Regions from separate parts of the Intestinimonas sp. RTP31139st1_F5_RTP31139_211217 genome, predicted to be linked through region 1. Evidence: a T-box and tRNA genes for the amino acid it is inferred to sense, from the RefSeq annotation. Region 1 holds a T-box; the other holds one or more tRNA genes.
What was found. The T-box of region 1 lies ahead of tyrS (tyrosine--tRNA ligase). A T-box ahead of a tRNA ligase gene usually reads a tRNA of that ligase, here a tRNA-Tyr.

Region 1 (15,634 bases):
GCGATTGACGGTATGGAAATCGGAGATCTGGTCGGAAGTCTCGCCGGGGATGACACGGCCCTTCTCATCATGCGGGACACTGAGAAAGCAGAGGCCTTTTGTGACGAAATCCATAAGATGCTCCAGTGAGCACAGGGAGGGATGAGGCATGCTGTCTCTGCTCCACATTGAAAACATTGCGGTGATCGAGTCGGCGGATATCCAATTCGACCGGGGTTTCAATGCCCTGACGGGCGAGACCGGCGCGGGCAAGTCGATTGTAGTAGATGCCATTGGAGCGGTGATCGGGGACCGGACCTCCCGCGATCTGATCCGCACAGGGGCCCGGTCGGCCTTGGTGAGTGCGCTTTTTTTGGAGCTTCCGGCGCTCTCCTGGTTTTCAGAAAACGGGATGGGGCCGGATGAAGATGGAACCCTTCTGCTGCAAAGGGAAATCCAGGCCGACGGCAAAAATGTCTGCCGCCTGAATGGGCGGCCTTTGACGGTGTCACAGCTTCGTACCCTAGGACAGCAGCTTTTGAATATCCACGGCCAGCACGACGGACAGCAGCTCCTGGACCCCGCCTGCCATCTCTCCTATCTGGACCGTTTTGGGGGCGACCAAGCGGAGCTTCTGGCATTTCAGGAGGCCTATGCGGCTCTGAGTCAGGTGAGGCATGAGATATCGGCCTTGCAGATGGACGAAGCGGAGAAGTCCCGCCGCATGGACAGTCTGAGCTACCAGATCAGCGAGTTGGAACGGGCCGGGCTGCGAGTGGGCGAGGAGGACGAACTGGCCGCCCGGAGAAAGGTGCTGCGCAACGCCGGAAAGCTGATCGAGGCGGTGGAGGATGCCCATCGGGCGCTTTCCGGCGATGACGACAGTGCGGGTGCGACGTCCCTTGTTATGGAGGCAGAACAGAGCCTCTTTTCGGCCCGTACCGTGAGCGATGAGGTGTCTGCCCTTGCGGAAAAGCTCACGGAGCTGCGATGTGCGGCGGATGACGCCGCCGAGCTGGTCCGTGACTTGAGGGACAGCTTGGAGTTTGAGCCGGGAGAGCTGGATGAGTTGGAAAGCCGCCTGGACGTGATCTATCGTCTGAAAAAGAAATATGGTGCCACGGAGGCCGATATGCTCGCCTATCTGGAGTCCTGTAAAAAAGAACTGGACCAAATCCAGTACTCCAGCGATATCTTGGCACGATTGGAGAAAAAGCAGGCTGTGACCTTGAAGGAGGCGCAAATGCTGGGCAGTGCGCTGTCCACGGTCCGCAGGGAATCGGCGGATGCATTGGAAGCGCGTATCCAGAAGGAGCTGGAACAGTTGGATATGCCCAAAGTCCGCTTTCATGTGGAGTTTTCGCCTAACGCCGCAGAATACGGCATGGATGCAACAGGAATGGATGAGGTCCAGTTCCTGATGTCCGCGAATGTGGGCGAGGCGCTCAAGCCCATCCAGAAAATCGCCTCCGGCGGTGAATTGGCCCGCATCATGCTGGCGCTCAAGAATGTCCTGGCGGAAAATGATGACGTGTCCACCTTGGTCTTTGATGAAGTGGATACTGGCGTTAGCGGCCGTGCGGCCCAGAAGGTAGCGGAGAAAATGGCCGACGTGGCCAGACACAAACAGGTTCTGTGCGTTACACACCTGCCCCAGATTGCGGCAATGGCAGATACCCATTTCTCAGTGGAGAAGGGGGAGCGGGACGGACGCACCTATACGGCGGTGGAGCGGCTGGACAAAACGCGCCGCCGTGAGGAGTTGGCCCGCCTTACCGGAGGGGCCCATATCACATCCGCCATGCTGGAGAGCGCAGGAGAGCTTCTGGAGGCAGCAGAGACGTATAAGAGAGGCTATAATGGGGAAAAATGAGCTCCCGGACCAGGTCCGGGTCACCTTTCAACTGGAACGTGGGGAATATATCCGTGGAGTCCGGTACTATTTGAGAAAAAGTCACCTGGTAAGCTGGGTCCAGGTCCTGGTCATGCTGTTTGCGCTGGCCGCGACGGTCACGGTCACGCTTATGATGGGGAGACTCAACTTCCTGAACACCTTGGTGCTGGTCCTGATGGCGATGGCTGCGCTGTATGGTCTGTGGCTGTATTGGATCAAACCGGGGCGCATTTTTGACCGGGAGGCGGAGCTGGCAGAGCCTGTGACCTTTTTGTTTACCCAGGAGGACGTGGCCCGGCAGGATGAGACGGCGGCGGCGCTTTTGGACTGGGATATCAAAAAGCTCTGGCGAGGACCGGAATTCTATTACCTCTTCGGTTCCAGTGAGGGTTATACGCTGCTTCCGCTGCGCGCATTCCAGGATGAGGAGGCACGGCTGCGCTTTGAGTCTCTGGCGCAAGAGGCAAACCCGGATATGATCTTCCGGCATTTTGGTTGACAATCCGTCCGGCATGTGCTAAAATGCCGTCACGTACAACGCGAGGATGAGGAACAGTAGCAGCCGCCCGTCTGCATAGAGAGCCCCTGTCTGGTGAAAAGGGGAGAGAGAGCGGCTGTGAATACCCCTCGGAGCGGCCTCTTGAACCGTCTTACAGCGCAGTAGAGAGAGTCGGGTGCGCCCGTTATCGCGCAGGGGTGTGTCGGCACCCCGTGAGGCCCGCGCCTGTGAGGGTGGGGCAACCAGAGGTGGTACCGCGTTTCGACGCCCTCTGTCCAATGGGACAGGGGGTGTTTTTTATTTGAAGCGGAACCGACACGAATGGAAGGGGCTGTTATGCAGAAAAGGCGTTTCGGTCCTATGATCAAGAGGCATCTCGGATGAACGGCCCCAAAACAGCGGGCTGGAACAGAGTGTGCTACGGTGGGCGGGGCCGTGTGAGAGCATATATAGATGGAGCGAAAGCTGCAAGGCTATTTTGCTCAAAAGGCCCTCCCCCAAAAAAGCGAGAGGAGAAAGAAATATGACCATTTATGATGAACTGAAGGCCAGAGGGCTTATCGCACAGGTGACCGACGAAGAGGAGATCAAAGAGCTGATCAACAACGGAAAAGCAACCTTTTACATTGGCTTTGATCCCACCGCCGACTCCCTCCACGTGGGTCATTTTATGGCGTTGTGCTTAATGAAGCGGCTTCAGATGGCGGGCAACCGCCCCATCGCTCTGGTAGGCGGCGGCACAGGCATGATCGGAGATCCCTCCGGACGCTCTGATATGCGTTCTATGATGACGGTGGAGACCATCCAGCACAATTGCGACTGCTTTAAGAAGCAGATGAGCAAATTCATCGATTTCAGCGAAGGGAAGGCGCTGATGCTCAATAATGCCGACTGGCTGCTGAAGCTCAATTATGTGGAACTTCTCCGGGAAGTGGGCGCATGTTTCTCCGTCAATAATATGCTTCGTGCGGAGTGCTACAAGCAGCGGATGGAGAAAGGGCTCAGCTTCTTGGAGTTCAATTACATGATTATGCAGAGCTATGATTTTTATCATATGTTCCAGACCGTGGGCTGCAATATGCAGTGCGGCGGCGATGACCAATGGTCCAATATGCTGGGCGGCACCGAACTCATTCGCCGGAAACTTGGCAAGGACGCTTATGCCATGACGATTACACTGCTGCTTACCTCCGAGGGGAAAAAGATGGGCAAGACCCAGGCGGGGGCGGTGTGGCTGGACCCGGAAAAGACTTCGCCTTACGAGTTTTATCAGTACTGGCGAAATATTGACGACGCCGACGTGCTCAAATGTCTGCGAATGCTGACTTTCCTTCCTCTAGAGCAGATTGATGAGATGGATAAGTGGGAGGGGGCCCAACTCAATCGTGCCAAAGAGATTCTGGCTTTTGAGCTTACAAAATTGGTCCATGACGAGGTGGAGGCACAGAAGGCACAGGATGCTGCCCGGGCTCTCTTCGCCCAGGGAGGAGACCGTTCCAACATGCCCACCACCACGCTGACCGACGCAGACCTCAGCGACGGAAAGCTGAGCGTGGTGGATCTGATGGTGAAATGCGGCCTTGCGCCTTCTAAAGGCGAGGCACGCCGCCTGATTCAGCAGGGAGGGGTGGAAATCAACGGAGAAAAGGTGATCGATACCACCGCTGTCTGTAAGGCCGAGGCGATGCGCGGCGAAGGATTGACGGTGAAGAAGGGGAAAAAGGTATTCCACCGTATTTTACTGGCCTGAGAGATTGCTGCCGTTGCTTTGTGGAGAAGGGGGACGCCTGCGGGGCGTTCCCCTTCATAAAATTGTAAAAGAATTTTACGTGATAATGATTAGACAAAGCCTCCTGAGCATGGTATGATGAGCGTAACAGAAAGGGTGTGTGCGGCATAGAGCGGGGACGAAAAATATGGCCTTTGGAGCCGAGAACGTTGTCAAACCTTATTGTTGTGCTCATTGGGATTACTTTTTATCTGGGGCTGTCCCACTTCGACTTGGTAAGAGAAAAGCTGGATATGTTTCTCAGCGTGGTGGCGCCGTTTATCGTGGGTTTTGCCGTCGCCTATCTGCTGAACACGCCCGCCAAGTTTTTGGAGCGCGAGCTTTTTGCGCACTGCCGTCACAGACGCACATGGTCCATCATCTCTGTCTATCTGCTGGCTGTCTTGTTGCTGGTGGTTCTGCTCAATCTCATTCTACCTCAAGTCTGGAGCAGTGCTGTAGAGTTGGTCAATAAGATGCCGGAATATATGAAGGGTCTGGATGTTCTGGTGCAGGAGCTGATCACGCGGTTCGACCTGGAGGGTGAGGGGATCAATGAACTGCTGGTCTCTTATCAGGAGCTCATGGCCGGCCTGACGAAAAAAACAATCACTGCCGTTTCGGAGGCCTTACCGCAAATCCTGAATTTTGGGGTCGCCGTCGGCAACGGCGTAATCACCGGTGTGACAGCGCTCATTGCCTCTATCTATATGCTCTCGGGCAAGGAGCGGCTGGTGCCGCAGCTGAAGAAGCTGATTTACGCAATTTTCCCCACGGAGAAAGCAAGCTGGTTTTTAAGTGTGTGCAGCCAGGCAAACAATGTATTTGTGGGTTTTATCAACGGTAAGCTCATCGACAGTGCGATCATCGGCGTACTTTGCTTTGTTCTTAACCTGATTCTGCAAATTCCATATAATATCCTCATCGCCGTAGTCATCGGCGTGACCAATGTGATCCCCTTTTTTGGCCCTATCATCGGCGCTGTGCCCTGCGTGATGATTCTGCTGATCGTGGACCCGTGGGCTGCGCTGCGCTTTGGAGTCCTGGTCATCGCACTGCAGCAGTTCGACGGCAATATACTCGGACCCAAGATACTGGGAAACAGTACAGGCTTGTCGGCAATCTGGGTATTGGTGGCCATCGTGGTGGGCGGCGGACTTTTCGGCTTTGCGGGAATGCTGCTGGGCGTTCCCACCTTTGCGGTTCTGTATGCATTGGTCCGCGAGTGGACTTACCATCGTTTGAAGGGAAAGGGAATTGACGGAGAGGGAAACCCTTTGCCGCGCGCTGACATAAAAAGATAAAAAACGTCACATTTTGTTGTGCGGCCCACTCACAGCAAAGCATCCTGCCCAATCACCGGACAGGATGCTTTGTTGTTTTATGGCCTCTTCCCGTCGGCCGGGACATGTTTTTAAACGAGGGAAAGTTATGGAAGAAGCTGGGATTTGCAAAAAAGCTCGGCATCAATGTGAACTGGAAATAATGGCGGCAGCCCATACGGTCTATCTCCGCCAGGTGAGGGAGAAGGGGAGACGGGTCCTTGGCCCAGAACACGATACAGCCCACAGCAGGGAATGTCTGTCCGGCGCGAGACGGAGAGGATCAGGACTGTGCCTCCAGCAGGCTGTTGGTCAAATCCCGCATGCCGTATAAGCCCGGAGCATCACGTCCTGCTAGATACCTGGCGGCTTTCAGTGCTCCGGCGGCAAAGACCTCCCTGGATTGGGCGCAGTGCCGCAGTTCGATGATCTCATCCTTTCCGGCAAAGAGCACCTCGTGATCTCCGGCAATGGTACCGCCCCGCACAGAGGAGATTCCGATTTCACGGTGTTCCCGGGGTCTGCGAACCATGTGCCGGTCATAGACGTATTCAGGTTCGTAGGGGAGAGACACAGCGAGGGCTTCCACCAGCATCAGTGCGGTGCCGCTGGGCGCATCCACCTTTTTACTATGATGCCGCTCTATGATCTCCACGTCGAAGTCCTCTCCCAGCATGGCGCCGGCTTGACGCACCAGTTCCAAAAGGACATTGACGCCCAAAGAAAAATTCCCGGATCGGAAGATGGGGATACTTTGGGAGGCGTCCTCAATTTCCGCAAGCTGGGCTTGGGAATACCCGGTAGTCGCCAATACGATGGGGAGACGGCGCTGAAGGCAGAAGGACAGCAGGGAAGAGAGGGCGGCGGGGTGAGAAAAATCCACGACAACGTCGGCAGAACCGGAGAATTCCGAAGGAACTGCGAATATAGGAAAGTTACGCTCGGAGGTGCCAAGGATGTCGAACCCGGCAACGATATTCAGCTCTGTGTCCGTGCTGCACTGCGCTTCCAGCGCATGGCCCATCCGACCGTTGCATCCTGAGAGAATGATATCCAGCATTTTAAACACGTCCTTCCAGCACGTCGGTTTGAATCAACCGCTTACAATGGGCAAGGATATCCCGGATCTGTCCGTCCGGGATATCCTGAACAGAAAGCAGAGGGAGCGGCGCCTCGCTTCCTTGGCAGACGGGGCGCTCAAACCACCCCACATCGTGCCAAGCGCCAAGTTTATAGCCGGTATGGTGAAAGATGCCGAGGAGGGAGAAGCCCATGCTCTTATGAAGGCCCGCACTGCCCTCATTGGGGAGCGTCACGCATCCATAGGCGTTGCGTACATGCATCTGACGAAGGATCTCGATCAATGCGGTATAGAGGGCGGTTCCGAGCCCGGCTCCCCGGAAACGGGGCGCGAGATAGATGGAGAGCTCCGCATTCCATTGATAAGCCGCCCGCTCCATATGGCGGTGGGCATAGGCATAACCTGCGACAAGGTTATCCACTGTACAGACTAAATAGGGATAGTCGGCAGAGATCTTCCGGATACGCGCTGAAAACTCTTCTAAGGTAGGGATATCATATTCAAAAGTAATATTGGTATCGGTGATATATGGAGTATAGATCTCCAAGATACGGGCCGCATCAGAGATATCGGCCCGTCTAAGGACTGTGTGGGACATCGTGAACTTCCTCCCTGATAGACGTGCAGGCGGCCACACATTTTGTATGGCCGCCTGCGGTGAACAACAAATCTTCAGGACGCGACGCTATTCTTGGACGCATCCAGCAAACCGGCACGCTCCATGGCAGCTCTGAGCTTTTCCAGGTTACTGGCAGAGATTTCACACAGGGGGAGCCGGAGGCCGCCGACATCCCGCCCCATCAGGCCAAGCGCGGCCTTTACGGGGATGGGGTTGACCTCCAGAAAAAGCGTGTCGATCAGATCCATATATGTAATCTGAAGCTTGGAAGCCTCCTCGAAGCATCCGTCCAGACACAGGTGTGTCATATTCACCATCAGTTGGGGGGCGATATTGGCCACAACAGAGATGACGCCTTTGGCGCCCAAGGACATCATGGGGACCACCTGATCATCATTGCCGGACCAGATGTAAAAATCATCTCCACAGAGGTATCGGGTATGGGTAATCAGGGAAAGATTTCCGCTGGCCTCCTTGACGCCGTTGATTTTGGGGTTTTGAGAAAGTGTACGGTAGGTATCGGCGGTAAAAGAGACGCCCGTGCGGGAGGGAACATTGTAGAGAATGATGGGTAACTCCGTTCGGTCTGCGATGTACTCATAGTGCCGGATCAGTCCTTCTTGGGAACACTTATTGTAATAGGGGGTTACATGCAGAAGCGCGTCGGCGCCGGAGTCCTCCGCGTGCTGGGACAGATATACGGCGGCGGAGGTATCGTTGCTTCCCGCCCCGGCAATGACTTTGACCCGATGGTTGACATACTTGACACAGAAATTAACGGCCGAAATATGCTCCCGCAGACTGAGTGTAGAGCACTCGCCGGTGGTCCCGACCACACAGATGGCATCCACACCGGCGGCGATTTGTTCATCGATCAGTTGGGCAAATCGGTCGTAGTGGATGGCTCCGCTCTGATCGAACGGAGTGACGATAGCAGGACAGGCGCCGGTAAAAACAGGTTCTCTCATCTGAATCATACCTCCAAAAAAGACAGGTATGCTGTCCCGGAGGCGCAAGAATCCATGAATGATGTAATTGTTACGCCTTGGTAATATAGCCTTCGGCGCACAGCAACTCGGCAAGTTCCACCGCGCCGCCGGCCGCGCCGCGGAGCGTGTTATGGGACAGACATACGAACTTATAATCGTACTGGGTGTCAGGACGGAGGCGACCGATAGAGACGGTCATGCCACCGCCCAAATCCCGATCCAGCTTGGACTGGGGCCGGTCGGGCTCTTCGAAATATCGCAGGAACTGTTCCGGGGCCGTGGGGAGTTTCAGCTCCTGAGGACGGCCCTTGTATTCCGCCCAGATGGCCTTCATCTCATCCATCGAGGGCTTTTTCTCAAAATCCACGAAGACCGCAGCAGTGTGGCCGTTCGACACGGGAACGCGGAGACATTGCGCAGTGATGGCGGGCTTTTCCGCATTTACAATGACGCCGTTTTCTATCCGTCCCCAGACCTTCAATGGCTCCTGCTCGGACTTTTCCTCTTCGCCGCCGATATAGGGGATCAGGTTATCCACCATCTCCGGCCAGGTGGCGAAGGTCTTGCCGGCACCGGAAATGGCCTGATATGTACATACCAGGACCCGCTCCAGGCCGAAGCCGCGCAGGGGATGGAGGGCGGGCACATAGCTCTGGATGGAGCAGTTGGACTTGACCGCAATGAGCCCGCGCTTCATCCCCAATCGCTTTCGCTGTGCCTCTATCACTTTGATGTGCTCAGGGTTCAGCTCCGGCACCACCATAGGGACATCAGGCGTCCAGCGGTGGGCGGAATTGTTGGAGACCACGGGGCACTCGTGTCGGGCGTAGCGCTCCTCCAGACTCTTAATATCCTCTTTTTTCATATCCACGGCGGAAAAGACAAAATCCACCTGATCGGCAATCTCCGCCACATCCTCCTCGGCGTTTAAGACCACGATGTCTTTGGCCTGCTCAGGGATCGGCGTATCCATAGCCCACCGGTTGCCAACGGCCTCCGCATAAGATTTCCCTGCAGAACGAGGACTGGCCGCGATGACCTTCAATTCAAACCAGGGGTGATGCTCCAAGAGGGTGATGAAACGCTGTCCCACCATACCGGTTCCGCCGATCACGCCTACCTGATACTTTTCCATTCCGCAGACCTCCATGCCTGTTACTCTATCCATTCTATACTGTATCCGCCTATAAATTGCTAGTCCACCAGAAAAACGGCGGTTGCAATAGAGTCAGGTTTTGTACTATAATATCTAAACTGAGCGTATGGCGCACAAGGAATCTGCCTTGCCTACGAAAGCAGAGGCAGGTATTTTTGTTATATTAGCACACTTCTTTTCCAGTGTAAACCGCTAATTTGTAGAAATGGAGGTTACTATGGCCGGGAAAATGGGTAAATTTGTGATAATATTTTTTGTGGCGGCCATATGTCTTACTAGTATGGTATCGGCTGTGGACGCTGAGATCAACCCGACCATCCAGGTGGGGCTCTTCTATGGTCAGAACGCCCTCCCGGGGGCAAACCTGGAAAACTATACAGGCAGCGGGTACCGCCTGGGGTATTTTGACGAGGACTTGCATTTTGTCACGCTTGGGCATACGCCAGAGACTCAGATCTCTATGGTAAAGACCCAGAACGTATCTCTGTCCAACGGAAATTATGTGGATGGGACCGGCTCTGTGACCGTAGGCTGCTATCATTTGCAGATGCCGGGGAGCTATCCTGATTTTGAGAGCGCAGCCGCGGCTGCGGCGGCCCTCCAAGGCGCTTTTCCGGCCTGGATAGAGGGCGCTTATTTCGTGCGTGTCGGCGCATACGCCACAAAGGAAGCCGCGACGGCCGCCCAGAACACCCTTGGGCTGTCTGACGCGTCGGTGACGGGGACCAGCAGCTATGGGGTCACTGTGGTGGCCACTAAGACGGGCCGACCTCTGTTCCAGTTTGACGGAGGCGCATCCTATACGCTGGGGGTCAAGCCTGGATTGGATGATGCGACAGAAACGGTCACCTGGTTCAAAGGCTACCGCTATTATGGCTCCTTCCGGTATGTCCGTGAGAGCGGGGGAAATCTGAGCGTCATCAATGTGGTTCCGCTGGAGGACTATGTCCGTGGTGTCCTGCCCTATGAGATGAGCAACGATTGGCCGCTCGAGGCCCTGAAGGCACAGGCGGTGTGTGCCAGGACCTATGCTTATATGAATCTCGGCAAACATCAGAAGAGTGGATTTGATATCTGCAATACGACAGATTGTCAGGTTTATCAAGGGGCCGGACTCTCCAACGCACGTACGGACCAAGCGGCTGCTGAGACCTATGGAAAATATGTCTGGTATGCCGGCGAGCTGGCACAGACGTATTATTTTTCCTGCGACGGCGGAGCCACCGAGGATGTAAAGAACGTGTGGGGGAGCAGCGGACAAAACTTGCCCTACCTGACCGGAGTCGTGGACATCTATGAGCCCTCTGTAGCCGATAAGACGGGGAAGTATAATTGGACGGTCACTTTTACCAAGCAGGAACTCAAAGATATCTTACATAAGAAAGGGTACCTTTGCGACGATATCGTGGACTTCTATGTGGCGGAGTATACGCCCACAGGCAATGTCTATAAAATCACATTTCTAGATGCAGCGGGAAAAAGCTGGTCTTTTGTCAACACGACCAAAGAGTATGCCCGTACACTTTTGGGGCTGAATTCTATCCGATATACCATTTCCGGCGGGGGCGGTAAATTCTTTGTCAATGACAGCAGCACCACGATAGCCTCCGCATCCGGCGCTTACGCCGTTGACGGCGCCGGGAACATCACTGCGATTACAGGCACGCCCTATGTGATCACTGGCAGCGGCACGGAGCAGCTCGTCTCCTCGTCCGCTGGAAATTCCTTTACCATTACAGGGTCAGGCTGGGGGCATAACGTGGGTATGAGCCAGTGGGGGGCCTACGCTATGGCGGAACAGGGGAAAACCTACGATGAGATTTTGAAATTCTATTTTACCGGCGTAGATGTCCGGTGAGAACTCGAAGAAAGCTGGAACAATATTTTGAAAACATCGGATTTCTATTATGATCTGCCTCAGGAGCTCATTGCTCAGACGCCGCTTGAACGGCGGGATGGCTCCCGGCTGATGGTACTGGACAAAAAGACTGGCGCGACAGCGCATCGGCACTTTTATGACATCCCCACGTTGCTGAGGCCGGGAGACTGTTTGGTGCTCAATGACTCCAGAGTTCTGCCCGCGCGGCTTTTGGGCCACCGTGAGCCCACAGGGGGAGCGGTGGAGGTCCTCCTGCTCACTGACAGGGGGGATAAGGTTTGGGAGTGCCTGGTGCGGCCCGGTAAAAAGGTGCGGCCCGGGGCGCGTCTGTCATTTGGGGATGGACTGCTCACCGCTGAAGTCGTGGAGACATTGGAGGGGGGGAACCGTCTGATCCGCTTTGATTATGACGGGATCTTTCTGGAGATCTTGGAGCGACTCGGCAAGATGCCCTTGCCGCCCTATATCAAGGAAGAACTCAGTGATCCCGAGCGGTATCAGACTGTCTATTCCAAAGAGGTGGGTTCGGCTGCAGCCCCTACCGCAGGACTTCACTTTACACGGGAACTGCTGGAGCAGATACAGACCATGGGCGTAAATCTGGCCTATGTAACGCTCCACGTAGGATTGGGGACCTTCCGTCCGGTCAAGGAAGAGGAGATCACCGACCATGAGATGCATGCGGAGTACTGTGCAATCTCCCGGGAGACGGCAGACCTCATCAATCGTACAAAGAAAAATGGGGGCAGGATCATCTGTGTGGGAACCACGTCCTGCCGCACCATAGAGTCCTGGGCGGCAGAGGACGGTACCCTGAGGGAAGCTGCGGGGTGGACGAGCATTTATATTTATCCCGGATACCGCTTCAAGGTGCTGGACGGCCTGATCACCAATTTCCATTTGCCGGAATCCACACTGGTTATGTTGGTCTCTGCACTGGCGGGGCGGGAGCATATCCTGGCTGCCTATGAGGAGGCGGTGCGAGAGAAATATCGCTTTTTTTCCTTTGGGGATGCAATGTTTATCGGCTAGGGAAAGCTGGAGCCGTGCTGATTCCGTCAGAACGGTGGAGCATGCTCCTTCCATATGGAAAAACGAGGAAAAGCCGCAGGCTCTGTCTATAGGGCCGCGGCTTTTCCCGTCCCGGTCCCAGTGAGCAGGGGCGGGCAGAGAGTTGCGTTTGTTTCAAACAGCAGGGTTTGACATAATTGCAGAAAACAGAGTAAAGAGGACCCCTGCGGGTAGGGGAAGGAACGGGTAGGGGATAGGATTAAGATTGCCGTAGACACCAATCAAGGGTGGTTTTTCATCGGGAAGCGAGTGGTGGCGAAAAGGGATGTCAAAAAGGCGATCAATGTATGCAGGGCCTTTAAGGAAATTCGGTATAGAGTGGCTGGAGGAGCCCCTGTACGGTTATGATTTTGAGGGCCTAGCGGAGCTGCGAAGAAGTACAACTCTCAACATTGCCGGCTGAGAACTGAATGCACAGGTACACGAATATAGGGATATGCTCAAGCATCAATGTTTCGATGGATGTGGGTCTGTCGGGTGGCTTTGCGCAAAATAGGAAGGGCGCGGCGATGGTCGAAGCTGAGAACAAGATCTGTACGCCGCATACATGGATCCATGGCATGGGACTCGCTGCGGCTTTGCACATGGCCGGCGCGGTGAACAACTGTCCATCTAATTGAGTACTACTACGATCCTCCGCACTGGGACTATAAGGTACGGGATCTCATGTTAACGGAACCGCTGGAGGTAGAGAGCGACGGCTACATCCGTGTACCGGCGGGGCCTGGACTTGGAGTCGAGGTGAACCATGAGTTCTTGGACCACTATACGGTGCTCCGCAAATAGAGGGGATTGCGCTCTACGCAAAGATTCAGGACCCCAAAGCCGCTGCAGGCGTTGCTCCGGTACGCTTCGCCGCCGGAATTGATTTAAGTTTCATTGGGTTTGAACTGTACCACCACCAGCATTGAAAATGGGCGGTGGCACAGTTTGTTTAGCAGAAATGAAGGTTTGGTCCTCGCTTGTAACAATCTATAAAAGTTTTTGCGCAAAGCTGAATTTTGGGTATGCGTAGTTGGGGGACTGCAATTCTGTGCGCCGCTTTTATTGCCTTGAAAAAAGAGGCTGGTAAAGGTATAATACTATTGTTCTGATAAGGATGGTCATAATTTTCGGAGCCCCTTTTTATTGGGGGAACCCTCAAAAATTTACACCAGCTTAGCATAAAGGAGTTTTTCTGTGTTCAAGGTCATCAAGACGGAAGGCTGTGCGCGGCGCGGCGAATTTTCCTGTGCCCACGGAGGCGTGGTCCAGACCCCGGTTTTTATGAATGTCGGTACACAGGGTGCCATCAAGGGCGCGGTGTCCGCCCACGATCTGAAAGAGATCGGGTGCCAGATTGAGTTGTCCAATACGTACCACCTGCATCTGCGGCCGGGAGACGATGTGGTACGGCAGATGGGCGGTCTCCATAAATTTATGGACTGGGACGGGCCGATCCTCACGGATTCCGGTGGATTTCAGGTGTTTTCCCTTGCAGGGCTCAGAAAAATTACCGAAGAAGGCGTTACATTTGCCTCTCATATCGATGGCAGGCGCATTTTTATGGGGCCGGAGGAATCCATGCGGATCCAGTCCAATCTGGGTTCTGATATTGCCATGGCCTTTGATGAGTGCGTGGAAAATCCGGCCACCTATGAGTATGTAAAGCCCTCCTGTGAGCGCACGCTGCGATGGCTGGAGCGGTGCAAAGCGGAGCACGATCGCCTGAATGCACTGCCCGGCACAGTCAATCCCCACCAGATGCTCTTCGGCATCAATCAGGGCGGAACTTATGCCGACCTGCGCATCTGGCATATGAAAGAAATCGCCAAGCTTGGCTGCGACGGGTATGCCGTCGGGGGATTGGCGGTGGGTGAGCCCACCCAGACCATGTACGACATGATCGATGCAGTGGAACCCTTCATGCCGGCGGACAAGCCGCGTTATCTGATGGGAGTCGGTACGCCCTCCAATATCATTGAGGGCGTGGCGCGGGGCGTAGACTTCTTCGACTGCGTTATGCCGGCCAGAAATGCCCGACATGCGAAGCTCTTTACATGGGAAGGCGCGCTCAACATCAAAAATGAGAAATACAAACTCGACGAGCGGCCCATCGATCCAAATTGTCAGTGTCCAGCCTGCCGTTCTTTTTCTCGTTCTTACATCCGTCATCTTTTTGCCGCGGGTGAGATGCTGGGGATGAGACTGGCTGTCCTGCATAATCTCTGGTTTTATAATGAGTTGGCCGCCCGCATCCGCGCCGCACTGGATGAAGGGTGTTTTTCCGCATTCCGCGAAGCATATTCCCGAAAATTGGAGACCCGGATTTAGTATAATGTTTTTTGGAAAAGGTCTTGTCAATCGAGCACTTTCCCTGTATAATATGTTCTAATGCCGTGGAAAAACGGATATTTTCATTGGAGGGGACAAATTTGGACGCTAATATGTTAGGCACGGTTGGTATGCTGGTTGTCATGCTGGCTATCTTCTACTTCATGTTGATCCGGCCCGAAAACAAGAAGAAGAAAGAGCTGGCAAAAATGCGCAGCGAACTGGCGGTAGGGGATGAGATCACCACTATCGGCGGAATCATCGGTACGATCTGCGCAGTAAAGGAAGAGAGCATTGTGATCGAGACCAGCGCGGACCGTGTGCGCATCGAATTTGCCAAGTGGGCCATCTCCACTAAGGGTGCTCAGACCACTGAAACTACAAAGTAAATAAAAGCATGACCAACACCCTCTTCGCATAGGCTGTACAAAGCTGTTGTGAGGAGGGTGTTTTTATGCGTAAGACAGAGGAGGACCAGGGGGCGAAGCTGGTACGGGCTATGACCGACGTGCTGCTGGGCGGCGGCCTTGCGCTGGTAGTATGCCTGGTATTCCTGCTGATTTGCTCTGTGGGGATTTCTGGAGGCTGGGTGGAGGAGGACCTCATGTACCAGCTCTCAGTCGTAGGTTGCGTCATAGGGGGATTTTCCGGCGGAATTTTTGCCGTGCGACACAGCGGCGCACGGGCTCTGATTGTAGGGCTTGCCTCGGGGGGAGTCTTTTTCCTATTGATTCTTACTGCGGGGGTATTGCTGTTTGAGGACATGTCGATAGAAGCCGGGGGACTGGGTCTCTTGTCCGGAGCGCTCTGCGGCGGCGGGGCGGCAGGGATTTTAGGGACCAGGCCCAAAAAGAAGAAGCGTAGAAAATAAATCGGGGTTCCGCTGTTGGCATGCGCCAAGAGGACGGGTTAGAAGCGGGCACGCAATACGGAATGTAATAATACAAAATGTATACTGTTTGCAAAAAGAGAAAGCACACAATATGTAGATGATTTTATGTCGAAAACGCAAAATACATAACTGTGCAGGGAGCGGACTGAGCCGAGTTAAGTTAAGTTTACAT
Region 2 (15,634 bases), on a different contig from region 1:
GTCCGTACCCTGGCCGTCTGTCTCAACCTCGCGGCAGGGATCGACCTGATTCTGGTCGGCGTGCAGGAGCTCGTCTTGGGCGCCTACTGGAGTAATCCGGCCGGTCTTTGGGCGCAGCTTTACTATTTGCCGCTGATGAACCTGGGATTTACCCTGACACCCTGGAGCCACTCCGTATTTCCCGCCTATTGCACCGCGTTTCTTTTGATGCTCGCCGCGACCTTTCTCGGCGCCCGCTGGCGGAAATCATAGTTTTTTATGCGCGGCCTGTCCTCTCTCCGTGCAGAGCAAAAGCGGCACAGCTTAAGCTGTGCCGCTTTCTCATGCGTTTTCTCTACCGGACGGCGGGAAACAGGACCGTGATCTCTGTCCCCTTGCCCGGCTCGCTCTTCAGGGAAATGCTTCCCCCGTAGAGGAGCACAATATGCTTGACGATGGAAAGCCCCAATCCGGTGCCGCCGGTCTTGCGCGCTCTCCCCTTGTCCACCCGGTAAAACCGCTCAAAGACCCGCTCCCGGCTCTCCTTGGGGATCCCAATGCCGGTATCGGAGACGGTAATGGCCACCTTTCCGTCCCGCTGCGCCGCCTGCACGTCCACCCGTCCGCCGGGCTCGTTATATTTGATGCCGTTCTCCATCAGGTTAGTGAGCAGTTCGCGCAGGCGTCCGGGCGCCACCGCCACCTCGGCATTGTCACCGGAGAGGTTGACACTGATCTTCGCCGCCTCGGCCATCTGTCCCAGCGCGGCGCGGCACTCCTCCGCCACCGAGAGCACGTTTGCCCGGTCGTCGGACTGGGGCATGACCACGGATTCCAGCTCGGATATCTTCAGCACATCGTTGATGAGTTCAATAAGCCGGTCTACCTCCACGCCAATCATGGTGATGAAGCGTTTCTGATCTTCCGGGTCCTTCACCATGCCCGAGGACATCATATCGGTAAAGCCCTTGATGCTGGTCAGGGGGGTCTTGAGCTCGTGGGACACATTGGCAGCAAATTCGCTCCGCACGGTCTGGAGCTTCTCGCCCTCCTGCTCCAGCTCTTCCTCCTTCTGCTCCAGAGGCTGGGCCGTGCGGTCCGCCAGCTTTCGGGCCAGCACGAGCATGAGGACCAGCGCCACGACCGCAGCCACCAGGAATCCGACCAGGCCCTGAAGAACCAGGGCATTCACCGAGGAGATGGGCATGGAGAGACGGCCCACATTCCCATCGGTGAACTGTTTCGCCTCATAGAGGAGCATCTCGCCGGTGGTGTCCGACTTGCGCTCCGCCTCGCCCCAGCCGGTCTCGAGTGCGGACTTGAACTCGGGCCGGTCCGCATGGTTCTCCGTAACCTGCCCATAGGTGTCGGAGAGCACCTTGCCCTCCGGGGAGATGATGGTCAGCCGTTTGTCCGGCGCGGCGGTGTGGAGCTGCTGCGACCAAGCCTCAGCGTCCGTATAATAGTTCTGGGCGTCCATCAGGTTCAGCAGCTCTACCAGAGTCTGCCGGGCGGAAGAGATCTCCCGGTCCCGGTAGACCCAGACCCCAAAGGCGCTGGAAAGCGCGATCCCCAAGGTGGCAATGAGTAAGAAATAAGTAGTCAAACGTCTTTTCACAGAAAAGGCCCCCATCCCAAATCAGAGATAGCCGTTCATCACGGCATTTTATAACCCACGCCACGAACAGTCTGGATATAACCGTCTCCCAGCTTCTGGCGGAGGGTTTTCACATGCATATCCACTGTGCGGGTCTCGCCGGCAAAGTCGTAGTCCCACACCGCCTGGAGGATATCGTCCCGCGTGAGTACCATGCCGCGCCGCGAGGCCAGGAGGCGCAGCAGTTCAAACTCCTTATACGTAAGTTCCACCAGGGCGCCGTTTTTCCGCACCTCTCTGGCGGCCGGATCGATCTCCAGGTCGCCGCAGGTGATGACCGCCTCGCTCCTGGGCCGGCCGGTGCGGCGGAGCAGCGCCTTGACCCTGGCCTGAAGCTCCATAATGCCGAAGGGCTTGACCACATAGTCGTCTGCCCCGCCCTCCAGGCCCTTGACCTTATCCATCTCGGAGGTCCTTGCGGTGAGCATCAGGACCGGCACATCCCCCAGGTCCGCGTCGGCCTGGAGGCGGCGGAGGATCTCCAGACCGTCCATACCAGGCAGCATGATATCCAGAATGAAGAGGGATGGCTTCAGCTCCCCGCCCGTCTCAAAGTAGGCCTCGCCCGACTCAAAGCAGCCCACCTCATACCCCACGGAACGAAAATAGTAGCGCAGCATCTCCCGGATGCTCTCATCATCCTCAATGATCACAATGGTCTCTGGCATTGTCTTGTCCTCCTCATGCTTCCCTTTTCTCTTGCGCCGCTCCACGGCCTCCGGAGCGCCGTCATTTTGACGGTCTAAAAGGAAAAACAGGTCCGCGGTGCGGACCTGTCCCGGCGCCGTCTGTAAACTTCACTGTTTGGCTGCTCCGCTCGCCTTCGCGCTTCTCAGAGCTCTCCGGTGACGCAGAATATCGCCCACTGGGCAATATTGACCGCGTGATCGGCGATCCTCTCCAAGTACTTTGCAATGATGATAAAGTCGATGGAAAGATCCGCCTCGTCCAGGTTGTCCGCCACCTGGTTGATCAGGTCCCCCTTGATTTTCCGGAAGAGCTCATCCACCTCGTCGTCCAGGTTGACCACGGCGTGGGCGGTCTCCACATCCCGCCCGGTATAGGACGAAATGGCCTGCCGCACCATGAGCCCTGCCTTGCAGGCCATCACACCGATGTCCTGAGGCACCTTGACCTCCCCCTGCCTGGAGAACAGCAGGGAAATCTCTGCGATATTCGCCGCCTGGTCGCCGATGCGCTGGAGGTCAGTGACCATCTTCATGGCCGCTGAAATGGCCCGCAGGTCCCGGGCCACCGGCTGCTGCCGCAGCAGGAGCTGGAGGCAGCGGTTCTCAATATCCCGCTCCATCTGGTCCATGGAGGCCGTCATGTCGATGGCCGCCTTGGCATGGGCCTCGTCGTCCGTGGAGAGGCTTTCCGTCACTACATCGATGGCGTCCTGAGCGGTACGCGCCATGGCCGTCAGCGCCTCATTGAGCTCCAGCAGTTCCGCGTCAAATGTTTTTCTCATGTGCTCATGCCCTCCTTAGCCGAAACGGCCCGTAATGTAGTCCTCTGTCCTCTTGTCCTTCGGGACGGAGAAGAGCTGGCTGGTATCTCCATATTCGATAAGCTCGCCCAGCAGGAAGAAGGCGCACTTGTCGGAGATACGGGTGGCCTGCTGCATGTTGTGGGTCACAATTACTATTGTATAGGAATTTTTCAAATCTGCAATCAAATCTTCGATTTTTGAGGTAGAAATTGGGTCCAGCGCGGAGGTCGCCTCGTCCATCAGGAGGATATCCGGCTCCACGGCCAGCGCGCGTGCGATGCAGATGCGCTGCTGCTGGCCGCCGGAGAGGCCCAGCGCGGACTTTTTGAGCCTGTCCTTGACCTCATCCCAGATGGCCGCGCCCCGCAGGGAGCGCTCCACGATCTCATCCAGCTTGGCCTTGTTCCGGATGCCGTGGGTCCGGGGCCCGTAGGCAATGTTGTCATAGATGGACATAGGGAAGGGATTGGGCTTCTGAAACACCATGCCGATCTGCTTGCGCAGCCAGGTCACGTCCACGTCGGGGGCGTAGATCTCCTTGCCCCGGTACTGCACGCTGCCGGTAATCGTGACGCCCGGCACCAGGTCGTTCATCCGGTCCAGCGTCTTGAGGAAGGTGGACTTGCCACAGCCGGATGGCCCGATGAGGGCAGTGACCTCCCGCGCCGGAATGTCGATGCTGACGCCCTTCAGCGCCTGGGTCTGCCCATAATAGAGGTCCAGATTCCTGGCCGATAAGATTGCTTCCATAACGTAACCTCCTATCCCTGCCGCCGCTTGAGCTTTTTGCCCACAAAATTGGCGGAGAGATTGATGATGAGGGTGAGAATCATAAGGATGGCGGCGATGGCAAAAGCCACCTCAAATTCCCCCTGTTCCTTGGCATAGACGTAAAGGGCCACGGTCAGTGTGGCGCCGGAGCTGGTGAGCCCGGTGAAGAAGCCGTTGAGGGCATGGGCGAAGCCGGCGGTAAAGAGAAGGGCGGCGGATTCGCCCACGATACGTCCGATGGCCAGGATACAGCCGGTAACGATGCCGTCAATGGAGCAGGGCAGCACGATGGTACGGATCATATGCCACTTTCCGCTCCCCAGGCCCAGCGCCCCCTCCCGATAGGAGGCGGGCACGGTTTTCAGGGATTCCTGGGTGGTACGCACGATGGTGGGCAGGGTCATGATGACCAGCGTAAGCGCGCCCGCCAGCAGACTTTTGCCCAGCAGGGGGGTGAAGATGAGCATGCCCACCAGTCCGTAGATGATGGAGGGGATGCCGGTGAGGGTCTCGGTGGCAAATTCAATGACGGTCACCAGCTTTCGGTTCCGGGCGTACTCGGTGAGGTAAATGGCGGCGCCCACGCCCAGAGGCAGCACGATCACCAGCGTGGCGATGACAATATAGAGCGTATTGAGGATATCGGGCAGAATGCCGATGTTGTCCGACAGGTAGCTGGGCTTGGTAGAGATGAGGTTCCATGTCACATGGGGAAGGCCCCGGTAGAAGATATAGCCGATCATGAACACCAGCAGGGCACAGGTGAGAAAGGCGCAGAGATAGAGCAGGCAGCGCAGGGTCTTGTCATAGAGCTTTCGTGCGCCGGAGAGCTTTTCCATATCCATGTTCTTACTTCTCCTTGTTCCGCTTCAGGAGCGCGTTGAGGGTGACATTGATGAGCATAATGAATAGGAAGAGCACCAGGGCGATGGAAAAGAGCGCCTGCCGCTGAAGCCCCGAGGAGTAGGACATCTCGCTGGCCACGGCGGTGGTAAGGAACCGGACGCTCTGGAAGAGGGAGGGCATATTGGCCACGTTGCCGGCCACCATCATGACGGCCATGGCTTCGCCGATGGCCCGGCCGATGCCCAGGACGATGGAGGCGGCGATGCCGCTCTTGGCCGCCGGGACGGAGACCCGGAAATAGGTCTCGATCTCCGCGGCGCCCAGCGCCAGAGACGCCTCCTCGTATTCCTTGGGCACAGCGTTGAGCGCGGTCTCGGAGACAGAGATGATGGAGGGCAGGATCATAATGGCTAGCACCACAATGGCCGCCAGGAGACAGGCGCCGTCGGCCAGGCCGAAGGCCGTACGAATGGCAGGCACCAAAATGATCATGCCCACCAGGCCGTAGACCACCGAGGGAATGCCCGCCAGCAGGTCCACGGCGGGGCGGACCAGCCCTGCCAGCGATCTGGGGGCCACCTTGGCGAGAAATACCGCCGTCATAAAGCCCACGGGAACACCGATGAGGATGGCTCCCGCAGTGCCGTAAATCGATGTGAGAATGAAGGGGAGAATCCCAAACTTGGGCTCCGCCGCCGTGGAAGCCCAAGTTTTGCCGAAGAGGAAGTCCACCAGGCCGATCTCCCGGATGGCGGGCAGGCCCGCGGCGATGAGATAAATACTGATAAGCAGGACAAAGCCGATGGTGACGACGCCGAAGAGCAGGAAGACCAGGTGCATCGTCTGTTCCAAGGCATTATGGGCGCCGCTGTGTTTCATATCGCGTCCAGACCTTTCCCGAAGTTTTTATCTGTCATTTACAAACTTTACATTGTCCCTTAGAAAAAACCCCCGGCCGGGTGTTCCGCGGATCGGCACGGGAGTTTTTCCTGGGTGCTGTCGAAGAGGGGGAGGAGGGGGGCTTTCTTACTTTGCAACAGGCACCGCACCGGCGGCAGCAATGATCTCATTGGCATCGGCGCTGGTGGCGAAATCGAAGAAGGCCTGAGCGGCTTCGCTGAGGGCCTCGCCGGTGCGGGTGGCCAGGACGAAGGGGCGCTGAATGGTGTAGGTGCCGTCCAACACGGTCTCTTCAGAGGGGGCCACGCCGCCCACAGTCAGAGCCTTGACACTGTCCTTCACAGCGGAGAGGGAGGCGTAGCCGATGGCGTTGGGGTTGCCGGCCACAGTGGTGATCACATCGCCGGTGGAGGTCAGCTCCTGGTTGTACTTGCAGGCTTCCTTGGTGTCGGTGATCGTCTCGAAGCCGTCCCGGGTGCCGGACCCGGCCTCACGGCCAATGCGGGAGATCTCCAGGTCGTCACCGCCCACGTCCTTCCAGTTGGTAATCTCGCCGGTGTAGATCTGGGCGATCTGCTCCACGCTGAGGTCGCTCACAGGATTGGCGGGATTGACGATGATGGCGATGCCGTCCAGGGCCACAATGGTCTCGGTGAGGGTGGCCTTCTCCTCGTCCTTCAGGGCGCGGCTGGAGAGGCCGATGTCACAGGTGCCGTCGATGGCGGCCTGGATGCCGGTGCCGGAGCCGGTGGGGTTGTAGGTAAAGTTCACGTCGGGGTTCATCTCCGTAAAGGCCTCGCCCAGGGAGCCGATGATCTTCTCCATGGAAGTCGAGCCGTCGGTGGCCACATTGCCGGAGAGCTTGGCCGGCTCGGAAGAGGTCTGAGTGGGCTCAGCAGAGGGGGTGCCGCTGTCGCTGTTGGAGCAGCCCGCGAAGAGGCCCGCGCACAGGGTCAGGGAGAGCAGCATTGCAAGCGATTTCTTCATTGTTTTTCATTCTCCAATCCATATAGGTTTCTCGGAACTGCTTTCAGTATACCGGCCCTTTGTAAAGTCCGCTTTCTTCTCTGTGTAAACTCTTCGTAAAGCCTATTTTGCCCGAAAATCAGCAAAAAACGCCGTCTCCGTAAGAAACAGAGGCGGCGTTTTACAATTTTACATTCTGTGTAAAGTCCTCTTACAGGCCCAGAAACCGTCTCAGGTCGGGCAGGTCCGGCGCGATATGGACGTGGGGAAACGCCGCAAAGGCGGCGGCCGGCGTCGTCCCGTTGAGGACCGCGCAGAAATCCGTCCCGGCGTTGTCCGCGGTCCCGGCGTCGATGACGGTATCCCCGCAGTAGAGCACCTGCTCCGGGACCAGGCCCAGCCGCTCCACAGCAGTGTTGAGCCCCTCCGGGTCCGGCTTGGGGCGGCGGACCTTGTCCCCGCCGATCACAAAGGAGAATACGTCCAACAGCCCGTGCTGGGCAAAAATACTCTCCAGGGTCTCCGTATGCTTGGTGCTCACCACGGCGGTGGCGACCCCCGCTGCCCGCAGCGCGTGCAAAAGCGCTTCCGCACCCTCACACAGGGGCGTGCCCGCCGCCTGCATGGGCCGCGCCACGGAGGAAAACTGCGCCCGAAACGCCGCTCTTCCCTGCTCCGTGGCATCCCCTGTGAGCTGCGTATAGGCGTCCTCCAGCAGCATACCCACGGTGTGCCGCACCGTCTCCCGGTCCGGCTCCGGGTACCCCATCACCGAAAATCCGTGCCGGAACCCCGCAAAAATAGCGTCGGTGGCGTCGCCCAGTGTATAGTCAAAGTCAAAAATGACGGCCTTATAATCCATGCCTGTTCCTCCGGTGCATAAATCGCGGGCGGCTCGGCTGGGCCGCCCGGCGTCCTTTTCATTCGTATTGCTTTCTGCCCGTAGTGCTAGGAATCCCCAGCTCATCCCGATATTTGGCCACCGTGCGGCGGGAGATCTCGCACCCGTCCTTCGCCATGAGTTCACACAGCTTCTGATCGGAGAGAGGTTTGTGTTTGTCCTCCTCCGTGATAAGCTTTTTGAGCATCGCCTTGGCGGTATCGGGAGAAGAGGCGTCGCCCGGGCCGCCGACCACACCGCCGCCCAGGCTGCGGGAGAAAAAGTAGCTCAGAGGATAGACGCCGCTGGAGCACTGGAGGTATTTGTCCTTTACCGTGCGGCTCACCGTAGACTCGTGCACCCCCACCCGCTGCGCGATATCGGCCAGCGACATAGGTTTGAGGTGGCCGGGGCCGTGGCGGAAAAAGTCCTCCTGCAGGTCCAGCATAACCTCCGCGCACTGCATCAGAGTGGAACGCCGCTGCTCAATGCTCCGCACCACCCATTTGGCCTGCCGGACCTTGTTCACCAGGTAATCCTTCACCTCGTCGTCTTTGCTGTCCCTGAGCATCCTGCAATAATAGGAGCTCACATTGAGGGTGGGGAAAAAGTAGTCGTTGGTCAGCAACTCGAAGTGATCCGGAAAGTTGACGACAAAAATATCCGGATTGATGTAAATGAGGTTTTCTCGGGCGGCAAACCCGCCGCCCGGCCTGGGATTCAGCGACCGGATCAGCTCACAGGCCGCATAGACCTGTTCCTGCGTGGCCCCGAGGGCCTTGGCGATGAAGCCGTATCGATTCTTGCTGAGGGGGTCCAGATAGTCCTGGGCGATCCGGATTGCCAGTCCGCTGTCCTCGCGGCGGTTGAGCTGGAGCACCAGACATTCCGAGAGGGTCCTCGCCCCCACCCCCGCCGGTTCCAGGCTCTGAACGATCTCCAGCGCCCGTGCCGCCAAATCCAGGGGCTTCTCCATCTGTACTGCCAGGTCCTCCAGCGGCTCGTCCAGCCAGCCGTTCTGGTTCAGGGACTCCACTAAAAAACGCCCCGCCTCCAGGAGCTCCGGCTCCAGGTCCAGCAGCTCCAGTTGAGAGAGCACGTAGAGATAGAGGTTTTCCTCCGTCTCATCCGCGTTCCCGTAATTGGAGACGGGGTCCGTCCCGTCATCCTCACTGTCCTGTTGGTGATAGACCCGGTTTTGCGCATCCGTGGACTCCAGCCACTCCAGTTTTCGCTGCAAGTCTACGCCCTCATCCTTGCCTGCGTATTTTTCCTCCATCTCCAGGACCGGGTTTTCCTGCACCTGATTTTCGATGTACTCCAGAAGCTCCTGGGAGCCCATCTGGAGTATCTCCATCGATTGCATCATTTGAGGCGACAGGGTCTGGGTCTGTTTCATCGACATATTCAGTTCCATCGTCCGTCCCCCTTACCAATTATACTTCACTCTCTTCCGTTCAAAAGTATAACACAATTCGATGCAGAATTACAATCGTCTATCTCCAATTTGGCATGATCTTTGCTTGTAGAATTTTTTGAGCACGCATAAAAAAGTTGGTGCTTTTCCCGGATTCCCTGTTGACAATCTCCCTTCCATCTGATAGAATAAACGTCGCTGCGGACGAGCTATAGTGTCCGATACGCTGGTGTAGCTCAGCTGGTAGAGCAGCTGATTTGTAATCAGCAGGTCGGGGGTTCGAATCCGTCCACCAGCTCCATCGTCTGTTTGAAAGGCGTCAACTGCATATGGAGGAGTTCCCGAGTGGCCAAAGGGGGCAGACTGTAAATCTGTTGTCGTCGACTTCGATGGTTCGAATCCATCCTCCTCCACCAGTAAGGAAAACCCTTGCATCCCAAAGGATGCGAGGGTTTTTTATGCCTGCGTTTGTCACCCATAATCACGCGACAGAACACGATGAATCCCAAAATATTGGGTACAGGGAACGCCACCCCCTCCCGGGGCACGGCTCGAGAGAAAGGTGAAAATAATCATCCACCGGCTTTGCCGGTGGATGATTATTTTCACGTTCTTTAAAAGTCCGCGCTGCCCACGGTGCGGGGATGGGGCAGGACGTCGCGGATATTGCCCACACCGGTGAGATACATGACCATCCGCTCAAAGCCCAGGCCGAACCCCGCGTGCTTGCAGCCGCCATAACGGCGCAGGTCCAGATACCACCAGTAGTCCTTGGGGTCCATGCCCAGCTCCCGGATCCGGTTCTCCAGCACATCCAGCCGCTCCTCACGCTGGGAGCCGCCGATGATCTCGCCGATGCCGGGCACAAGGCAGTCGGCAGCCGCCACCGTCTTCCCGTCGTCGTTGAGGCGCATATAGAAAGCCTTGATCTCCTTGGGGTAGTCCGTTACAAAGACCGGCTTTTGGAACACCTGCTCGGTGAGATACCGCTCGTGCTCGGTCTGAAGATCGCAGCCCCAGTCCACAGGGTAGTCAAACTTGTGGCCGGACCGCTTCAGGAGCTCCACCGCCTCGGTGTAGGTCACCCGTCCGAAGTCGGAGGAAGCCACATGCTCCAGCCGCTCCTTCAGGCCCTTATCCACAAAGGATTGGAAGAAATTCATCTCATCGGGGCATTTCTCCATCACCGTGCGGATGACAAATTTGATCATGGCCTCCGCCACATCCATATCTCCCGCCAGGTCGCAGAACGCCATCTCCGGCTCGATCATCCAGAACTCGGCGGCGTGACGGGTGGTGTTGGACTTCTCGGCGCGGAAGGTGGGGCCGAAGGTGTATACGTCTCCGAAAGCCATGGCGAAATTTTCCGCGTTCAACTGTCCGGACACAGTGAGATTGGCGGGCTTGCCGAAAAAGTCCTGGCTGTAATCCACGGCCCCGTCCTCTGTTCTGGGGAGGTGATCCATGTCCAGCGTGGTGACCCGGAACATCTCCCCCGCGCCCTCACAGTCAGAGGCGGTGATGATGGGCGTGTGCACATAGACAAAGCCCCGGTCCTGGAAGAAGGTATGGATGGCGTGGGCGGCCATGGAGCGCACCCGGAAGGCGGCGGAAAAGAGGTTGGTCCGGGGCCGAAGATGCTGTATGGTCCTCAGATACTCCACGCTGTGCCGCTTCTTCTGGAGGGGATAGTCCGGTGTGGAGGCACCTTCCACCGAGATGGCGGCGGCCTTGATCTCCAGGGGCTGTTTCGCCTCGGGGGTCAGAACCACGGTGCCGGTGACGGACAGGGCGGCGCCCACGTTTTGTCCGGCGATCTCTTTATAATTCTCCAGGGCGGCGGCATCCATAACGACCTGCAAATTTTTGAAGCAGGAGCCGTCGTTGAGCTCAATAAAGCCGAAGGTCTTCATGTCCCGGATCGTGCGGGCCCAGCCGGACACGGCGACTTCCTTGCCGCCGAATGCCTCCTGATCCGCGAAAATCTGCGCGATCTTTGTGCGTTCCATTGGGTACTTCCTCTCTCTACGTCGTTGTAGGCTTCCACAGTACCCTCTATTATACGGACTCCAACGGAATTTTACAAGGGATTTCTAGGGTTTGTTTGAACATCGTCAGCGCCTTTCAGCGCGGGCAGCTATCTTCTGGCCCTTCCCCAGCATACCCACAGCAGGGAGAGCAGCGCCGCCGTCCCGTAGAGTTCCGTCCATCCCATCCAGGCCCGCAGGCCATAAAATACGACGGCGGCGGGAAGCGCCAGCGGCAGCGCCAAAATACTGAGTATCCCCCATCTCATCAGCAACCCTGCGGCGGCGGAAACCAGATGGACCACTCCCGCGATCAAGAGAATCCTCTGCAGGAGGGGCCGTCCGCCCTCAGTTCCGCTCAGGAAGGTAAAAACCGCCCAGAAAATGAGATAACCTCCCGTGGCCAATGCGCTCCCATGCCCCGCCGGCCCCCCCATCCAGGCACCTCCCGCGTTGCAGAGGACGGTCAGCCCCGTGACGGCCGCCGCGCCGCACAGCCAGAGGCACACTCCTGCGGCCGTATTCATGGTGCCCCCTTCCTCCGGCGCAGTGCGCACACCCCCCATGCAAGGCCCCAGCCGGTCAGTGCCGAGGCGCCGATCCCCAGAAAAAGGGCGACCCCAAGCTGCCAGAACCAGCCCCCATCCAGCCAGCACGCCACCGCACCCCAAAGAGGCACGGACAGCAGGAGAAGAGGGACCCAGCGCAGACACCTCGCCCGTCTTCTGGTGAAGCGCAGGAGCAAGAGCTGGAGCGACAGCATCAGAAGCAGCGGTGCAAACGCAATCAACAGCAGCCATTCCATTAGGGTCGCCTCCTCTCTTTTCGCCGCCGCCAGGCGGCCCCAACCAAATTTCCCGCCAGGGGGCACGCCAGCGCGATCCCCCAAAAGAGGGGAATCCGCTGTCCCCCGTAGACCCACAGGGACGCGGGCAGGAAGATCAGCAGGCTCGCCGCCGGATAGAGCAGGCACACACCCTGCCGCTTGCCCAGTGAGAGCGCGGGGAAAAAGCCCCCCAGGGGGAGCAGCAGACAGGGGATCAGCAGTGCCCGCAGCACTGGCACGTCGGGGGCGTCCAGCAGGGCCAGCACCGCAGGCAGGACGGCGTTGACCAGCAGCAGGACAGGCAGATAGGGCAGGCTCTCCCTCCACCGCAGGGGGGATGGGCCGGCCTCCAGCCCCAGGGCGGAGCGGAGCTGCCGCACATCGGCGTACCACCCCACCCACCTGCCCAGCCAGACCACCAGGTAGATGGCCCCCAGCAGAGCCAGCCACCCGGGGAGGTATCTCCACGCCACACCAAGGCACACCCGCAGTATGGCCCCGAGGAGCCCGGCGGTGACTAAAAAGTGGAGTCCGGAGCGGAGGAGCACGCTCCGCCCCTCGCCCTCAAAGGGCAGGGTGGCCACCCCCACCGCCGCCCCAAAGGCGAAGAAAAGGGCCAGGGTGACGGCGACAGCCCCCAGGATGCCGCAACTCTGTATCAGTGCCCCGCAAAGGGGCGGCGCGGAGAACCCGCCGATAAACAGAGGCCGATAGCCGGCCCCTGCCAGGCCCGCCCCTGCCAAACCGCCCGCCAGAATGCGGACGATCCAACTTTTTTGTCCGGCAGACATGAGACCTCCCCCTTTCAGAGCTCCAACGCTTCTTTGATCTTCTTGACATACCGCCGGGAGACATAGCACACGACTCCTTCCGCCAGGGTCATTTTGATCGTGCCCGTGAGGGACAGATCCAGAGCCGTGACCTTCCGCAGATTGACAATCTCCGAATGGGAGATCCGAACAAAGGTGTGGCGGTCCAGCCTGGCCTCCAGCTCATAGAGCCGTTCCCGCAGATCGTACACGCCCTCCGCCGTCTGGGCCTTCACCCCCTTATCCTGGGCAAAGCATCGGAGGATCGCCTCCTCCCGCAGAGGCACGGCGGTCTCGCCCCGCCAGCCCGTGAGCCCTCCGCCGCCCTCCAGCCGAGCGGCCAGATCACGGATCTCGTCGGTGAGGACGGGGGCCGTGATGGTCACCCGCGGCTCCCGGCAATCAGGATCGATATGGACCTCTACCCGCAACGCCCCCTCCCCCTTTCTATTTCCCAGTATAAAGTAAAAAGAGGCCGTCTGTCCACTGTTTGGGGACAGACGGCCTCTCTGCCGTGATATTCGGCTCAGGCGATGGCCTCGCCTCCGACCGTGTAGGTCCAGGTCCCGTCCTGTTCCATGGAGGCGGTGCAGTCCAGGAAGAAATAGGCCCCCAGGCCCGAACGCCACTTTTGCGCGTCGAACTTTCCGGTCTCTCCGGTGATGGAGAAGAGGCACCCGTCCTCCCAATAGAGGTTTTCCCTGTCGATATAGCCCTGTTCGGCCAACTCCTCCCAGGTGCCCATGACCGGCAGGATGTCGTGCTCCATGCCGAAGGCGTAAGCCACGGCCGCCTTCTCCCCTTCAGTCAGGCCGGTAAAGCCCGAGAGGTCCACGCCCAGCTGGGTGATATCCTCGTTGAGGCCCGCGTCCACCTCCCACAGGTCCGCCAGCACCTGGAGGCAGAGCCCACAGCGGTCGTCGGCGGCAGCTCCCTCCGCCGGGCGCACGGCAAGGACATTGGCGAACTGGGCGGGCCAAGTCTCCAGGATCATCCCGTCATACAGAATCTCCACCATCATGCCGTCGGCCAGGGGCTCTTCCAGTCCCAGAGCGGAGACGTCCAGGGTATACACCTCACCGGCCTCTTCCCCCGCCAGGATCAGGGCGCCCTCCGCGCCGCCGTCCACCACCCGGCAGACGGCGCGCACGCCTTCCTCCGGGGTCTGGGCGGGCATGGCGGTCTCCCCGCCCGGAGCGGTCTCCACAGCGGAAGAGGCGCCCCCCGGCGCGGGCTCCTCCCCCTGCGCCGGCATGGTCCGGTATCCGCAGCCGGCGAGCAGCGCCAGGCTCAGCGCCAGCGCCATCCAGGTTCTTTTCCCCATATAGAATCGACCTCCTTTTTTCTTTTAGACGGCGCCATCGCCGCTCTTGTTCCGCCCTGGGAAAATTCCCTCTTGACATTTCGTCCGAAGCGAGTAAACTAAGCATATGATTACAAAATAAATTATTGCTTAGGAGGCGAGACCATGACCCAGCGGGAGGCCCAGATCCTGCAATGGATCCAGGAAAATCCCCTCATCTCCCAGCAGGAGCTGGCGGACCGGGCGGGGATCACCCGCTCGTCGGTAGCGGTCCACATCTCCAACCTGATGAAAAAGGGCTATATCGACGGCAAAGGCTACATCATCCGCACCGCCCCATACGCCGTGGTGGTGGGCGGGGTGAACATGGACATCGGCGGCACGCCCTACGCTCCGCTGGTGGGCCAGGACTCCAATCCCGGCAGAGTGCGCATGTCCCTGGGCGGTGTGGGACGAAACATCGCCCATAACATGGCCCTTCTGGGCCTGGACGTGCGCATGATTACCGCTCTGGGCGACGATATGAACGCCCAGAAGATCACCACCTCCTGCATTGAACTGGGCATTGACCTGGGCCCCTCTCTGCAGGTGCCCGGCGGGACCACCTCCACTTATCTCTTTATCACCAACGACAAGGGGGATATGGAGCTGGCCGTATCCGATATGGAGATCTACGACCATTTGACACCCCGGTTCCTCGCCACCAAGGAGCAGCTCCTCAACAACGCCCGGCTGGTGGTGGCGGACACTAACATCCCCGCCGAGAGCCTTCAATGGCTGGCCGCAAACTGCAAGGCCCCCCTCTTCGTGGACCCGGTCTCCACCGCCAAGGCGGTGAAGGTGGCGCCGGTCCTGGGCGCGCTCCACACGCTCAAGCCCAACCGCATCGAGGCGGAGCTTCTCTCCGGCGTCCCCATCGTCGACGACAGGAGTCTGGCCGCCTGCGCCGACGCTCTGCTCGCCACAGGGCTGCACCGGGTCTTCATCAGCCTGGGGGGAGACGGCGTCTATGCCGCCGACCACCTGGGCGGGCACCAAAAGGTCCCCTGTGTCCCGGCCAGGATGGTGAACACCACCGGCTGCGGGGACGCCTTTATGGCCGCCTTGGCCTGGGGCTGGCTGGAGGGCCTGGGCCTGGAAGAGGCCGCCCGCGCGGGCCTTGCCGCCTCCGCTATCGCCATGGAGGGCACCGAGACCATCAATCCCGAACTGACCGCCGCAGCGGTCAGAGCCCGCGCCGGACTATGAGCCGCCCCCTTCTCTCCGCTTTTTCTATTTTAATTTTCATTTTCTTATGGAGGTCATTCAAATGTCTATGAACAAGTATCTCGACGTCTCCCCCGAGGTGGCCGCCGCCGTCGCCGCCGGCAAGCCTGTCGTCGCCCTGGAATCCACCATCATCTCCCACGGCATGCCCTACCCGCAGAATGTGGAGACCGCTCTCAAGGTCGAAGCCATCATCCGCGAGAACGGCGCCGTGCCCGCCACCATCGCCATTCTGGGCGGTCGTCTGAAGGCCGGTCTGTCCCCCGAGGAGATCGAGTATCTGGGCAAGAAGGGCCACGCCGTCAATAAGGCCAGCCGCCGGGATCTGGCCGTGCTGGTGGCCCGCGGCGAGGACGGCGCCACCACCGTCACCACTACCATGATCATCGCCCACATGGCCGGCATCAAGGTCTTTGCCACCGGGGGCATCGGCGGCGTACACCGCGGCGCCGAGACCACCATGGATATCTCTGCCGATCTGGAAGAGCTGGCCAA

Region 2: it has a tRNA-Tyr gene. The T-box ahead of tyrS (tyrosine--tRNA ligase) is inferred to sense a tRNA for this amino acid. The anticodon was not compared.

The regions. Positions count from the first base shown of each region.
Region 1 covers NZ_JBCOAQ010000001.1:215,779-231,412, reverse strand. The annotation lists gene ABUA09_RS01245 (arginine repressor) at 1-129, shown strand, start outside; gene recN (DNA repair protein RecN) at 149-1,852, shown strand; gene ABUA09_RS01235 (YcxB family protein) at 1,839-2,372, shown strand; T-box leader at 2,407-2,647, shown strand; gene tyrS (tyrosine--tRNA ligase) at 2,896-4,122, shown strand; gene ABUA09_RS01225 (AI-2E family transporter) at 4,311-5,444, shown strand; gene ABUA09_RS01220 (hypothetical protein) at 5,497-5,697, opposite strand; gene dapB (4-hydroxy-tetrahydrodipicolinate reductase) at 5,746-6,522, opposite strand; gene ABUA09_RS01210 (GNAT family N-acetyltransferase) at 6,524-7,141, opposite strand; gene dapA (4-hydroxy-tetrahydrodipicolinate synthase) at 7,216-8,130, opposite strand; gene asd (aspartate-semialdehyde dehydrogenase) at 8,201-9,286, opposite strand; gene ABUA09_RS01195 (SpoIID/LytB domain-containing protein) at 9,600-11,165, shown strand; gene queA (tRNA preQ1(34) S-adenosylmethionine ribosyltransferase-isomerase QueA) at 11,193-12,218, shown strand; gene ABUA09_RS01185 (enolase C-terminal domain-like protein) at 12,668-12,877, shown strand; gene tgt (tRNA guanosine(34) transglycosylase Tgt) at 13,437-14,570, shown strand; gene yajC (preprotein translocase subunit YajC) at 14,672-14,959, shown strand; gene ABUA09_RS01170 (TIGR04086 family membrane protein) at 15,025-15,441, shown strand.
Region 2 covers NZ_JBCOAQ010000004.1:141,759-157,392, forward strand. The annotation lists gene ABUA09_RS05300 (hypothetical protein) at 1-252, shown strand, start outside; gene ABUA09_RS05305 (sensor histidine kinase) at 335-1,597, opposite strand; gene ABUA09_RS05310 (response regulator transcription factor) at 1,636-2,304, opposite strand; gene phoU (phosphate signaling complex protein PhoU) at 2,469-3,107, opposite strand; gene pstB (phosphate ABC transporter ATP-binding protein PstB) at 3,123-3,878, opposite strand; gene pstA (phosphate ABC transporter permease PstA) at 3,890-4,744, opposite strand; gene pstC (phosphate ABC transporter permease subunit PstC) at 4,749-5,585, opposite strand; gene ABUA09_RS05335 (phosphate ABC transporter substrate-binding protein) at 5,772-6,632, opposite strand; gene ABUA09_RS05340 (HAD family hydrolase) at 6,823-7,473, opposite strand; gene rpoN (RNA polymerase factor sigma-54) at 7,532-8,908, opposite strand; tRNA gene ABUA09_RS05350 (tRNA-Thr) at 9,134-9,209, shown strand; tRNA gene ABUA09_RS05355 (tRNA-Tyr) at 9,240-9,324, shown strand; gene asnS (asparagine--tRNA ligase) at 9,523-10,917, opposite strand; gene ABUA09_RS05365 (hypothetical protein) at 11,046-11,462, opposite strand; gene ABUA09_RS05370 (hypothetical protein) at 11,459-11,740, opposite strand; gene ABUA09_RS05375 (DUF3021 family protein) at 11,740-12,552, opposite strand; gene ABUA09_RS05380 (LytTR family DNA-binding domain-containing protein) at 12,567-13,001, opposite strand; gene ABUA09_RS05385 (hypothetical protein) at 13,097-13,894, opposite strand; gene ABUA09_RS05390 (PfkB family carbohydrate kinase) at 14,039-15,121, shown strand; gene ABUA09_RS05395 (pseudouridine-5'-phosphate glycosidase) at 15,183-15,634, shown strand, end outside.